3 regions of the Streptomyces albiaxialis genome follow, and region 1 is predicted to be linked to each of the others. Evidence: riboswitches for the same ligand, from Rfam matches in the RefSeq annotation. Region 1 holds a riboswitch; each other region holds the start of a gene.
The links. Region 1 has a riboswitch for cobalamin ahead of metE (5-methyltetrahydropteroyltriglutamate--homocysteine S-methyltransferase). Riboswitches for the same ligand answer to the same signal wherever they lie in the genome.

Region 1 (3,266 bases):
GGCAGGCCCAGGTGCGCGCGCTGCGCGGCGACGCGCCGGTCGTACGGCTGGGAGCGCCGTGTGTCGGCCTCGGTGACGGCGGCGGCCCGCGCCCGTACGGCCGGGTCGTGGGTCAGGGAGGAGGCGCTGCGCGAGGCCAGGTCCGCGCGGTTGGCGGAGAGTTCCCCGGCGATGGCGTCGGTGCCCCGGGCGAGACCCCTGGCGAGGGTGACGACCTCGGCGGTCTTCTGCCGGGCGAACGCCAGCCAGCGCAGCACCTCGCCGTCGATGTCCCGCTCGGCCCTGGCATCGAGCGGGACGTGCAGCAGCGAGCAGGAGGCGGCCACGTCGACCCGGTCGGCGAGGCCGAGAAGGGTGCCGAGGGTGGAGAGGGACCTCTCCAGGTCGTTGATCCAGACGTTGCGCCCGTCGACCACCCCGGCGACCAGGCGCTTGCCGGGCAGGCCGCCGTTGGCGGCGATGGCGTCCAGGTTCGCGGCGGCGGGGCCGGTGAAGTCGACGGCCAGGCCGTCCACGGGGCTCTTGGCCAGGACGGGGAGGGCGTCCCCGAGCCGGTCGAAGTACGAGGCGACCAGCAGCTTGGGGCGGTCCGCGAGCCCGCCCAGCGCACGGTAGGCGCGCGCCGCCGCCTCCAGCTCCTCCGGCGTGCGGTCCTGGACGAGCGCGGGCTCGTCGAGCTGCACCCACTCGGCGCCCGTGGCCCGCAGATCGGCGAGCACCTCCGCGTAGACCGGCAGCAGCCGCTCCAGCAGGCTCAGCGGTTCGAAGTCGGCGGCGGCCCCCGGCGCGGGCTTGGCCAGCAGCAGGAAGGTGACCGGGCCGACGAGGACCGGCCGGGCCGTGAGGCCGAGCGTCAGGGCCTCCCTCAGCTCGGACACCTGCTTGGCGGGGTTCGCGGCGAAGACGGTGTCCGGGCCCAGTTCCGGCACGAGGTAGTGGTAGTTGGTGTCGAACCACTTGGTCATCTCCAGGGGCGCCACGTCCTGGGTGCCGCGGGCCATCGCGAAGTACCCGCCCAGCGCGTCGGCCGCGACGGCCTCGCGGTGCCGGTCGGGCACGGCGCCGACCATGACGCCGGTGTCGAGCATGTGGTCGTAGTACGAGAAGTCGCCGGTCGGCACCTCGTGGACACCGGCCTCTGCGAGCTGTCGCCAGTTGGCCTCGCGCAGGCCGGCGGCCGTACGGGCCAGCTCGTCGGCGGTGACGCGGCCCTTCCAGAAGCCCTCGACGGCCTTCTTCAGCTCCCGGTCGGGGCCCTGGCGGGGATAGCCGTACACGGTGGCCACGGTGGCCCGTGCTGCCGCGGCTGCGGACTTCGCTGTCACGGAGATCTCCTTCGCGAGATGTCTCGTCGGATCCCGGGACGGGACGAGAGCGCGAAGGGGGCGGAGAACGGCGGGGATGCGACGCGCGGCATGCGCCTGTCCGCCTGAACTGTGTGCGCCGACCTGCCCTCGAGGTCACCGGGATGGACCGCACACGCAGGAGCGCGCACGGACAACGGGCAGGTCTTCGGACTCATGGGCACACCGTGCCGGGCCGGATCTCCGGTCCCGGCGGGCTCCTACTGGCCGTCGCTTCCCAGGCCCCGTTCGTCGGGCCCAGTGCTCATGACGGCGGTCGTTCCCACTCACCGCTGCGGGGCAGTCCCGGAATCGCACCGGGTTCCCTCTTACGACGCGTCCCACCTGGCGGGCGGGGCGAACCAGTTGCACCGTCAGCCTAGACGGAGATCCCCGCGCGTGGGTAGTGCGCCCGGCGGCGGCCGTCAGTTCTTCTGCAGGACGCGGGTCACGCCCGCGAGGACGGCGGTCGTCAGCACCCAGCCGAGGGCGATCAGCGCGTAGGCCAGCCACTGCGGCCCGTCCTGCGGCCAGTACCAGGCCGTGCGCTGCCCCAGGCCGCCGACGGGGACCAGGAGGTCCAGCGTGTAGACGAGGGGCTGGAACGGGGCGCCTTCGCCGCGCTTGACCGGGACGGGGGAGTGCGCCCCGAAGACCAGCGCGCCCAGCACCGTCAGCGTGACGAGCCACACCCCGGCCAGCCAGGGGCGGTAGCCGTAGCCGACCGTCGCGTCGAGCAGATACCCCCACAGGCGCGCGACCGGCGGCAGGGTGTGCTGGCGGCGGCGCTGCTTGTCCAGGAGCACGCGCCGCGCGTCGTCGTCGTGGCCGTCGCGCCGGTACCAGCTCGCCAACTGCTCGTAGGGCTGCGGGTTGTAGCCCGGGCTCCGCCCGATCCACGCCAGGCGGCGGGCCACCGGGTCCCGGCCGCCCGCCTCGTCCCCCGCGAGGGCGCCGTAGACGAGGCCGTCCAGCTCGATCACCTCCGGCCAGCTCCGCTCGTCGTCGCGCAGGCGGGACACCTGCGCGCCGTGCAGGTCCACGGCGCCGGACGGCGGCCGGGCGAACGCGAGATCGAGGTCGGCGGCCCGCAGGAGCGGGGCGGACAGCGCGTGCCCGCGGCCGCCGGGCGGCCCGTCGAGGACGGCGCCCGCGAAGCTCACGCTGTCCGAGACCTGCGCGCCGCGCAGCCGTACGGTGCCGCGGGCGGTGAAGCCGCCGGAGAAGTCGAGCGTCGGGGCCACGGCGTTGTCCAGCGCGAGCGCCACCCCGCGCGGCCCCGGGTCCTCCAGCCGCGCGTCCCGCAGGTGCAGCCCGCCGGGTATCTGGGCGCCCATGAAGCGGAGTTCGCCGTGCGCCGCGAACCCGTCCTGGGCGTAGACGCCGCCCTCCGCGACCAGTCCGCCCGCGGACACCGCCCACTCCCCGGGCGCGAGGATCTCGGCCCCGTTGAGGTTCACGGCGCCGCTCACCTGGGCGTTGACGAGCGACAGCGCGGTGGCCCTGCGGTTCAGGGGCGAGGGCGCGCCGCTCTCCACGCGCGAGCGCCGCAGGTCCAGGCGCCCCTCGACCCGGATCAGCCCCGCCTCCACGCCCGGCACCCGGCTGTCCACGAGCACGAGCGTCCGCGTCGCCGCCCCGGAGAGGTCCACCCCCTGCTCGCACCAGCAGCCTTCGAGCCACAGGGCGTGGTCGATCTGCGCACCGGCCAGGCCGAGTTGCCCCGTGATCCGCGCCCCGGCGAGCTTGAGGCAGGCGACGGCGCCCGCGCCGGCGGGGTTGGCGCCCTGGAGGAGCGCCACGACCACCTCGGCCCGGACCGTACGGGCGGGGCCCCACCGCCCGCCCTCTTCGGCCCGGTCCTCCCCGGCCGCGCCCGTACGCAGATCCACCTGGCGCCCCTCGGGGAACGCGTCCCACACC
Region 2 (3,266 bases), on a different contig from region 1:
CGCGCTCGGCGAGGAGATCGCGTTCGAGCGGGTCACCCCGGCGGAGGCGCGCGAGATCTACGCGCGGATCGGCGGACTCGCCGCCGAGGCCGCGGACTTCCTGCTGGGCTTCACCGATTACGACGGCAATCCGGCCGACCCGGCGGACATCGAGGACTTCGACCCCGACGCCCTGGGCCCGCTGCCGACCGCCGAGGCCGTGACGGGCCGCCCGGCCCGCACATTCGCCCGGTGGGCACGCGACCGGGCGGAGGACTTCCGCTGACGGCGCCCCCTGTACGCCGTACGCCGCCCGCCGTACGCCGCGATGTGGAACGCTGAGCGGCACGCGGGGAGGTGGCGTACGGCGCGTACGCCGCGGAAGTGGCCACGGGGACAAGGAGTGCCGGAGTGATTCGGAAGCTGCAGGCTGTCGCGTTGGACTGTGCCGATCCGGTACGGCTGGCGGAGTTCTACGCGGAACTGCTCGGTGGCCGGGTGGTGTCCGACCCGGGCGACCTCGACTGGGTCGAGGTCCACGGGTTCGAGGGGACGCCGCTCGCGTGCCAGCGGGTGGACGGCTACCGGCCGCCCGCCTGGCCCGGACAGGAGCACCCGCAGCAGCTCCACCTGGACTTCGACGTGGACGACCTCGACGGCGAGGAGGCGCGCGCTCTCGCCCTCGGCGCGACCGTGCTGGAGCGGACCGACGAGATCCACCCGGAGGCCAACTGGCGGGTGTACGCGGACCCGGCGGGCCATCCGTTCTGCCTCTGCGTGCACTGAGCCCCCTCGGGCGGGGCCTCGGGCGCGGGAGCGTGATTGATACGCTGCCGGGGCCAGTCGTGCCTGCCGAGGCCAGGGAATCCGGTGGAAATCCGGAACTGACGCGCAGCGGTGAGGGGGACGGGCGGGGCAGTAGACGCCACTGGGGCGGAGCGGGCGGGCCGAGCGGCCGGCGCGCGAGGCACCGGGAAGGCGCCCCGTCCGGACGAACCCGAGTCCGAAGACCTGCTGGCACCGCGGCGCCCGACGCGTCGCGGAACCATGTAGGCCAGGCTCCGCGTTCCCGAGCCCCGACAGCACAAGGTCATATCCGTGTTCCGCATGCCCCTGTTCCGTGCCCGGCGTGGCGCGGCACTCCTGCTCGCCCCTGTTCTCCTGCTCACCGCGTGCGGAGGTGGCGGGGGCGGTGCCGCACAGCAGAAAGCGGCGGCCCACGGCTACCCGCGCACCCTCAGCAACTGCGGCCACGAGGTCGAGTTGAGGACGGCGCCGCGCCGCGCGGTCTCCCTCAACCAGGGCACGACGGAGATCCTGCTCTCCCTCGGCCTCGAAGACCGGCTGGCCGGCACTGCCACCTGGACCGACCCGGTGATGAAGGGGCTGGGCAAGGCCAACCGGTCCGTGCCGCGGCTCGCCGACAACAACCCCTCCTTCGAGAAGGTCCTGGACTCCGAGCCCGACCTCGTCACCGCCTCGTTCGTCTCCACGCTCGGCAGGGGCGGAGTCGCCACCCGCGAGCAGTTCGAGAAGCTCGGCGTGCCGACGTACGTCTCGCCGTCCGACTGCGCCGCGGGCAAGGACAACGGCAGCGGCGGCGACGGGTCGCGCAGCAGGCCGCTCGGGCTCGGCACCGTCTACGGCGAGATACGCGACCTGGCCCGGGCCTTCGGCGTCGAGAAGCGCGGCGACCGGCTCGTCGCGCGGCTCAAGGAGCGCGTACGGAAGGCCACCGACGGCCTCGAAGTCCGCGACACCACCCTCATGTACTGGTTCGCCAACGCCCAGTCGCCCTACCTCGCCGGCTGCTGCGGCGCGCCCGGCGCGATCACCCGCGCCGTCGGCGCGAAGAACGCCTTCTCCGACACCCGGGACGAGTGGCCGCAGATCAACTGGGAGACGGTGGCCGACCGGGACCCGGACGTCATCGTCCTCGGCGACCTGACGAGGAAGTCCGAGACGGCGGAGAGCGCGAAGGCCAAGATCGCGTACCTGGAGAAGAACCCCTCCACCCGGCACCTGACGGCGGTGCGCGAGAAGCGGTACATCCTGCTCAGCGGGCAGGCGATGAATCCCTCGATCCGCACCGTCGAAGGAGTCGAGCAGGTCGCCGACGGCCTGCGCGACCTCGGGTTCGCCAAGTGACGGGCCTGACCGGGGCCCGCCGGGGGACGGGCGTACCGCGGATCCGCCCGGCCACGGGCGTCCGTACGCCGCTGCTGCTGTCCTGCGCGGGCCTCGCGGCACTGGCCGTGTCGGTCGCCTTCGCGGTGACCATCGGGCCCGCCGACATCTCCACCGCCGACGTGTGGACATCGGTCGCGGCCCACTTCCGAGGGGAGCGGAGCGCGCTCACCCCGCTGCGGGACGGCATCGTGTGGAACCTGCGGATGCCGCGCACCGTGCTCGCCGCGATCTGCGGCGCAGGACTCGCGCTGTGCGGCGCCGTGATGCAGTCGCTGCTGCGCAACTCGCTCGCCGACCCCTTCGTGCTGGGCGTCTCCTCCGGCGCCTCCACGGGCGCGGTCGCCGTGGCCGTGCTCGGGACGGGGGCGGGGGCGGTGTCGCTGTCCGGGGGCGCCTTCGCGGGGGCGCTGCTGTCCTTCGCGATGGTCCTGGTGCTGAGCCACACGCTGGGCGCGAGCCCCGACCGCGTCGTGCTGTCCGGCGTGGCCGCCATGCAGCTCTTCTCGGCGCTGACCTCGTTCATCGTGCTGACGTCCGCGGACGCCGAGACCACCAAGGGCGTGCTGTTCTGGCTGCTCGGCTCGCTCTCCGGGGCCGGCTGGGGCCAAGTGCTGCTGTGCGCGGGCGTACTGGCCGTCGCCCTCGTGGTCTGCCTGGGGCACGCGACCACGCTGGACGCCTTCGCCTTCGGCGAGGAGGCCGCCGCCGGGCTGGGCGTACGGGTGGGCCGTGCCCGTCTCGTCCTGCTGTGCGTGACCGCGCTGCTGACCGCGGCGCTGGTGAGCTGCGCCGGGGCGATCGGCTTCGTCGGCCTGGTGCTCCCGCACGCCACCCGCGCGCTCACCGGGCCGGGCCACGCCCGTCTGCTGCCGGTCACGGCGCTGGCCGGGGCCGTGTTCCTGGTGTGGGTGGACACCCTCGCCCGCACCGTGGTCGATCCCCAGGAGGTGCCGGTGGGCGTGGTCACGTCCCTCATCGGCGTCCCGGCCTTCGTGGCCGTTCTCTACCGCGACCGGAGGCGGGCATGAGCACGAACGAACGGACACGGCGCCCGGAAATCGCAGGCCCCGAGCCCGCGCCCGGCCCCGACCCCGGGC
Region 3 (3,266 bases), on a different contig from region 1:
CCTGACGGAGGTTCCGCACACGGAATCCACGATCGTCGCCCCCGCGGGGCTGATCCCCACGAAGGAGGAGAAGGCGGAACTCGCCGCGGCGGGCCCGGCGGCCTCGGAAGAGGGCTCCCGATGAGTGCCCTGCGCAGGGCGGGGCGCTGGGTCCGCTGGTACGTCCGCGAGTTCACGGACGAGAGCGCGTACGAGCGGTACGTGGCGCACGTCCGGCAGCACGAGGGGCCGTCGGCGCCTGTGCCGAGCCGGCGCGAGTTCGAGCGCACTCGCGCCGACGCCCGCGAGGGCGACCCCCGCGAGGGCTTCCGCTGCTGCTGAAGCCACTTCGCCGGGTGCCCGGCACTGAGGGCTGAGCACGGGCTGCCCCGTGCCGTGCATTGCAGGCTGCGGCTGCGCCGTGGCTGGCCGCGCAGTTCCCCGCGCCCCTGGCGGGGCACTCCTGCTTCGCCCTCCACCCCACTGCGCTTGGGAAGTCTGCCACTGGGGGTGCCCCCTGCTCGAAGAGCTTGGGGGAGCAGGGTTGGCAAGCGCAGCCCCCTGCGCCGGGTGCCCCGCGCACAGGGCCGGGTTCGGGGTGCCCCGGGCTGTGCTTCGCGGGCTGCCGCAGCGCCGTGGCTGGGCGCGCAGTTCCTCGCGCCCCTCATGGGGCAAGCCCAGAAGTCTTGGCTCGGGGCCCGGAATTGTCGTGCTCTCTGTCAGTCAGGGGCGACATCATGGGGGGATGGACTTCTTGGTGAGGGACGCGCACGCGGACGAGTACGGGGCGGTCGGCGAGCTGACCGGCAAGGTGTATGTCGGGGACGGGCTCCTGGAGTTCGGGGAGTCGGACGGTTATCTGGAGACGTTGCGCGACGCTGCGACCCGCGCCGCACAGGCCGAACTCCTCGTGGCCACCGCCCCGAACGGCAAGGTGCTCGGCACCGTCACGTACGTAGGCGACGGCGGCCCGTACGCGGAGCTGGCCGGCGAGACCGAGGCCGAGTTCCGGATGCTCGCCGTCGACGGCGCGGCACGCGGCCGCGGAATCGGCGAGGCCCTCGTGCAGACCTGCATAGACCGCACGAGGCTGCGCGCGAAGACCGGCATCGTCATATGCAGCCAGCCCCACATGCGCGCCGCCCACCGCCTCTACGAGCGCTTCGGTTTCCGCCGCGCCCCCTCCCGCGACTGGAACCCCGTCGAGGGCTCCGACCTCACGCTCCAGGCGTTCACGCTGACCCTGCGGGACGCCCCCGCACTGTAAACCATCTCTTGACCCTCGACACAACATCTAGGGGCACCTCCACCACGCACCCCAACATGTATGCTCGACCGAGCCGTTCGCCGCAGGGGAATCCGGTGTGACTCCGGAGCTGTCCCGCAGCGGTGTGTGCCGTGCTGCCCGTACGGCGCGAGCCCGAATGCCTGCCGGGCGGCATCGACGAACGTCCGGGTCTCGTGGAGTGGACCGGGGGACGGCGCCGTGGTGAGCCATGCCCGTGAGGGCGCTGTTCGGCATGCCCGCGCGCCGGCGTCCCGCGCCCGCCCTCGGCCCTGAGCGAGGGAGAGCAGAGCAGTGACCATCGCACCATCAGCTCCGTCAGTGCCGCAGGCGACGTCAGTTCCGACGGTGACGACGACGGAGCCACCCGGACCCGCGGCGCCCGGCACGGAGGACGCCCCCGCCGCCGCGCTCCTGCGCACCCTCACCGAGCTCAGCGCCGACCTCACCGCCGTCGCGCCCGGGAAGATCGCCGCCGCGGCCCTGCGGGGGCGCCGGCGGGAGTCGTCCGAGGCCGAGCTGCGGGCGCTCGCCACCGAGGCGGCGGCCGGGCTCATCGGCGAGGAGCCCGAGCACTCCCGGCTCGCGGCCCGCCTGCTCACCCTCGCGATCCGCGAGGAGGCCGCCTCGCAGGGCGCCACCTCGTTCTCCGCCTCCGTCGCCGTCGGCCACGCGCAGGGGCTGATCGCCGACGGCACCGCCGCGTTCGTCCGTACGCACGCCGCGCGGCTCGACGCGCTCGTCGAGGAGGCCCTCGGCGACGGCGCCGACGACCGCTTCGGCTACTTCGGGCTGCGCACCGTCCACTCCCGCTATCTGCTCCGGCACCCCACGACCCGTCAGGTGATCGAGACGCCCCAGCACTTCCTGCTCCGGGTGGCCTGCGGCCTGGCCGACGGCGACAGCGGGCGTCCCGCCGACGAGGTCGTGGACGAGGTCGCCGCGCTGTACGGGCTCACCAGTTCGCTCTCCTACCTGCCCTCCTCCCCCACCCTCTTCAACTCCGGCACCCGCCACCCCCAGATGTCGTCCTGCTATCTGCTCGACTCCCCGCGCGACGAGCTGGACTCGATCTACGAGCGCTACCACCAGGTCGCCCGCCTCTCGAAGCACGCGGGCGGCATCGGGCTCTCGTACTCGCGGATCCGCGCGCGGGGCTCGCTGATCCGGGGGACGAACGGCCACTCGAACGGCATCGTGCCGTTCCTCAAGACCCTCGACGCCTCGGTCGCCGCCGTGAACCAGGGCGGGCGGCGCAAGGGCGCCGCCGCCGTCTATCTGGAGACGTGGCACGCGGACATCGAGGAGTTCCTGGAGCTGCGCGACAACACCGGCGAGGACGCCCGCCGCACCCACAATCTGAACCTGGCGCACTGGATCCCCGACGAGTTCATGCGCCGCGTCGAGGCCGACGCCGACTGGTCGCTCTTCTCGCCCGTGGACGTGCCCGAGCTGGTCGACCTGTGGGGCGAGGAGTTCGACGCCGCGTACCGGAAGGCCGAGGCCGAGGGGCGCGCGCTGAAGACCGTGCCCGCGCGGCAGCTCTACGGCGCGATGATGCGCACCCTCGCGCAGACCGGCAACGGCTGGATGACGTTCAAGGACACCTCGAACCGCACCGCCAACCAGACGGCGGAGCCGGGCCGCACGGTGCACTCCTCGAACCTGTGCACGGAGATCCTGGAGGTCACCGACGACGGCGAGACCGCCGTGTGCAACCTGGGATCGGTCAACCTCGCCGCCCACCTGGTCGAGGGCGGCGGGATGGACTGGGAGCGCCTCGACGCGACCGTCCGTACTGCCGTGACGTTCCTCGACCGCGTGGTGGACATCAACTACTACCCGACCCCGCAGGCCGAGGGCTCCAACTCCCGCTGGCGGCCTGTCGGTCTGGGCGTGATGGGCCTCCAGGACGTCTTCTTCCGGCTGGGCCTGCCCTTCGACTCGGCGGAGGCCCGCGCGCTCTCCACCCGTATCGCCGAACGGATCATGCTGGCGGCGT

Region 2: linked by a shared signal. The riboswitch ahead of ABD343_RS36845 (ABC transporter substrate-binding protein) and the one ahead of metE (5-methyltetrahydropteroyltriglutamate--homocysteine S-methyltransferase) in region 1 are both predicted to bind cobalamin.
Region 3: linked by a shared signal. The riboswitch ahead of ABD343_RS12020 (ribonucleoside-diphosphate reductase subunit alpha) and the one ahead of metE (5-methyltetrahydropteroyltriglutamate--homocysteine S-methyltransferase) in region 1 are both predicted to bind cobalamin.

Annotation. Positions count from the first base shown of each region.
Region 1 is NZ_BAAAPE010000005.1:404,962-408,227, reverse strand. It holds gene metE (5-methyltetrahydropteroyltriglutamate--homocysteine S-methyltransferase) at 1-1,325, opposite strand, end outside; cobalamin riboswitch at 1,487-1,725, opposite strand; gene ABD343_RS09855 (oxidoreductase) at 1,769-3,266, opposite strand, start outside.
Region 2 is NZ_BAAAPE010000025.1:87,471-90,736, forward strand. It holds gene ABD343_RS36835 (SDR family oxidoreductase) at 1-265, shown strand, start outside; gene ABD343_RS36840 (VOC family protein) at 391-765, shown strand; cobalamin riboswitch at 803-1,012, shown strand; gene ABD343_RS36845 (ABC transporter substrate-binding protein) at 1,087-2,127, shown strand; gene ABD343_RS36850 (FecCD family ABC transporter permease) at 2,169-3,197, shown strand; gene ABD343_RS36855 (ABC transporter ATP-binding protein) at 3,194-3,266, shown strand, end outside.
Region 3 is NZ_BAAAPE010000007.1:234,907-238,172, forward strand. It holds gene ABD343_RS12005 (carbon starvation CstA family protein) at 1-124, shown strand, start outside; gene ABD343_RS12010 (CstA-like transporter-associated (seleno)protein) at 121-321, shown strand; gene ABD343_RS12015 (GNAT family N-acetyltransferase) at 725-1,246, shown strand; cobalamin riboswitch at 1,295-1,429, shown strand; gene ABD343_RS12020 (ribonucleoside-diphosphate reductase subunit alpha) at 1,559-3,266, shown strand, end outside.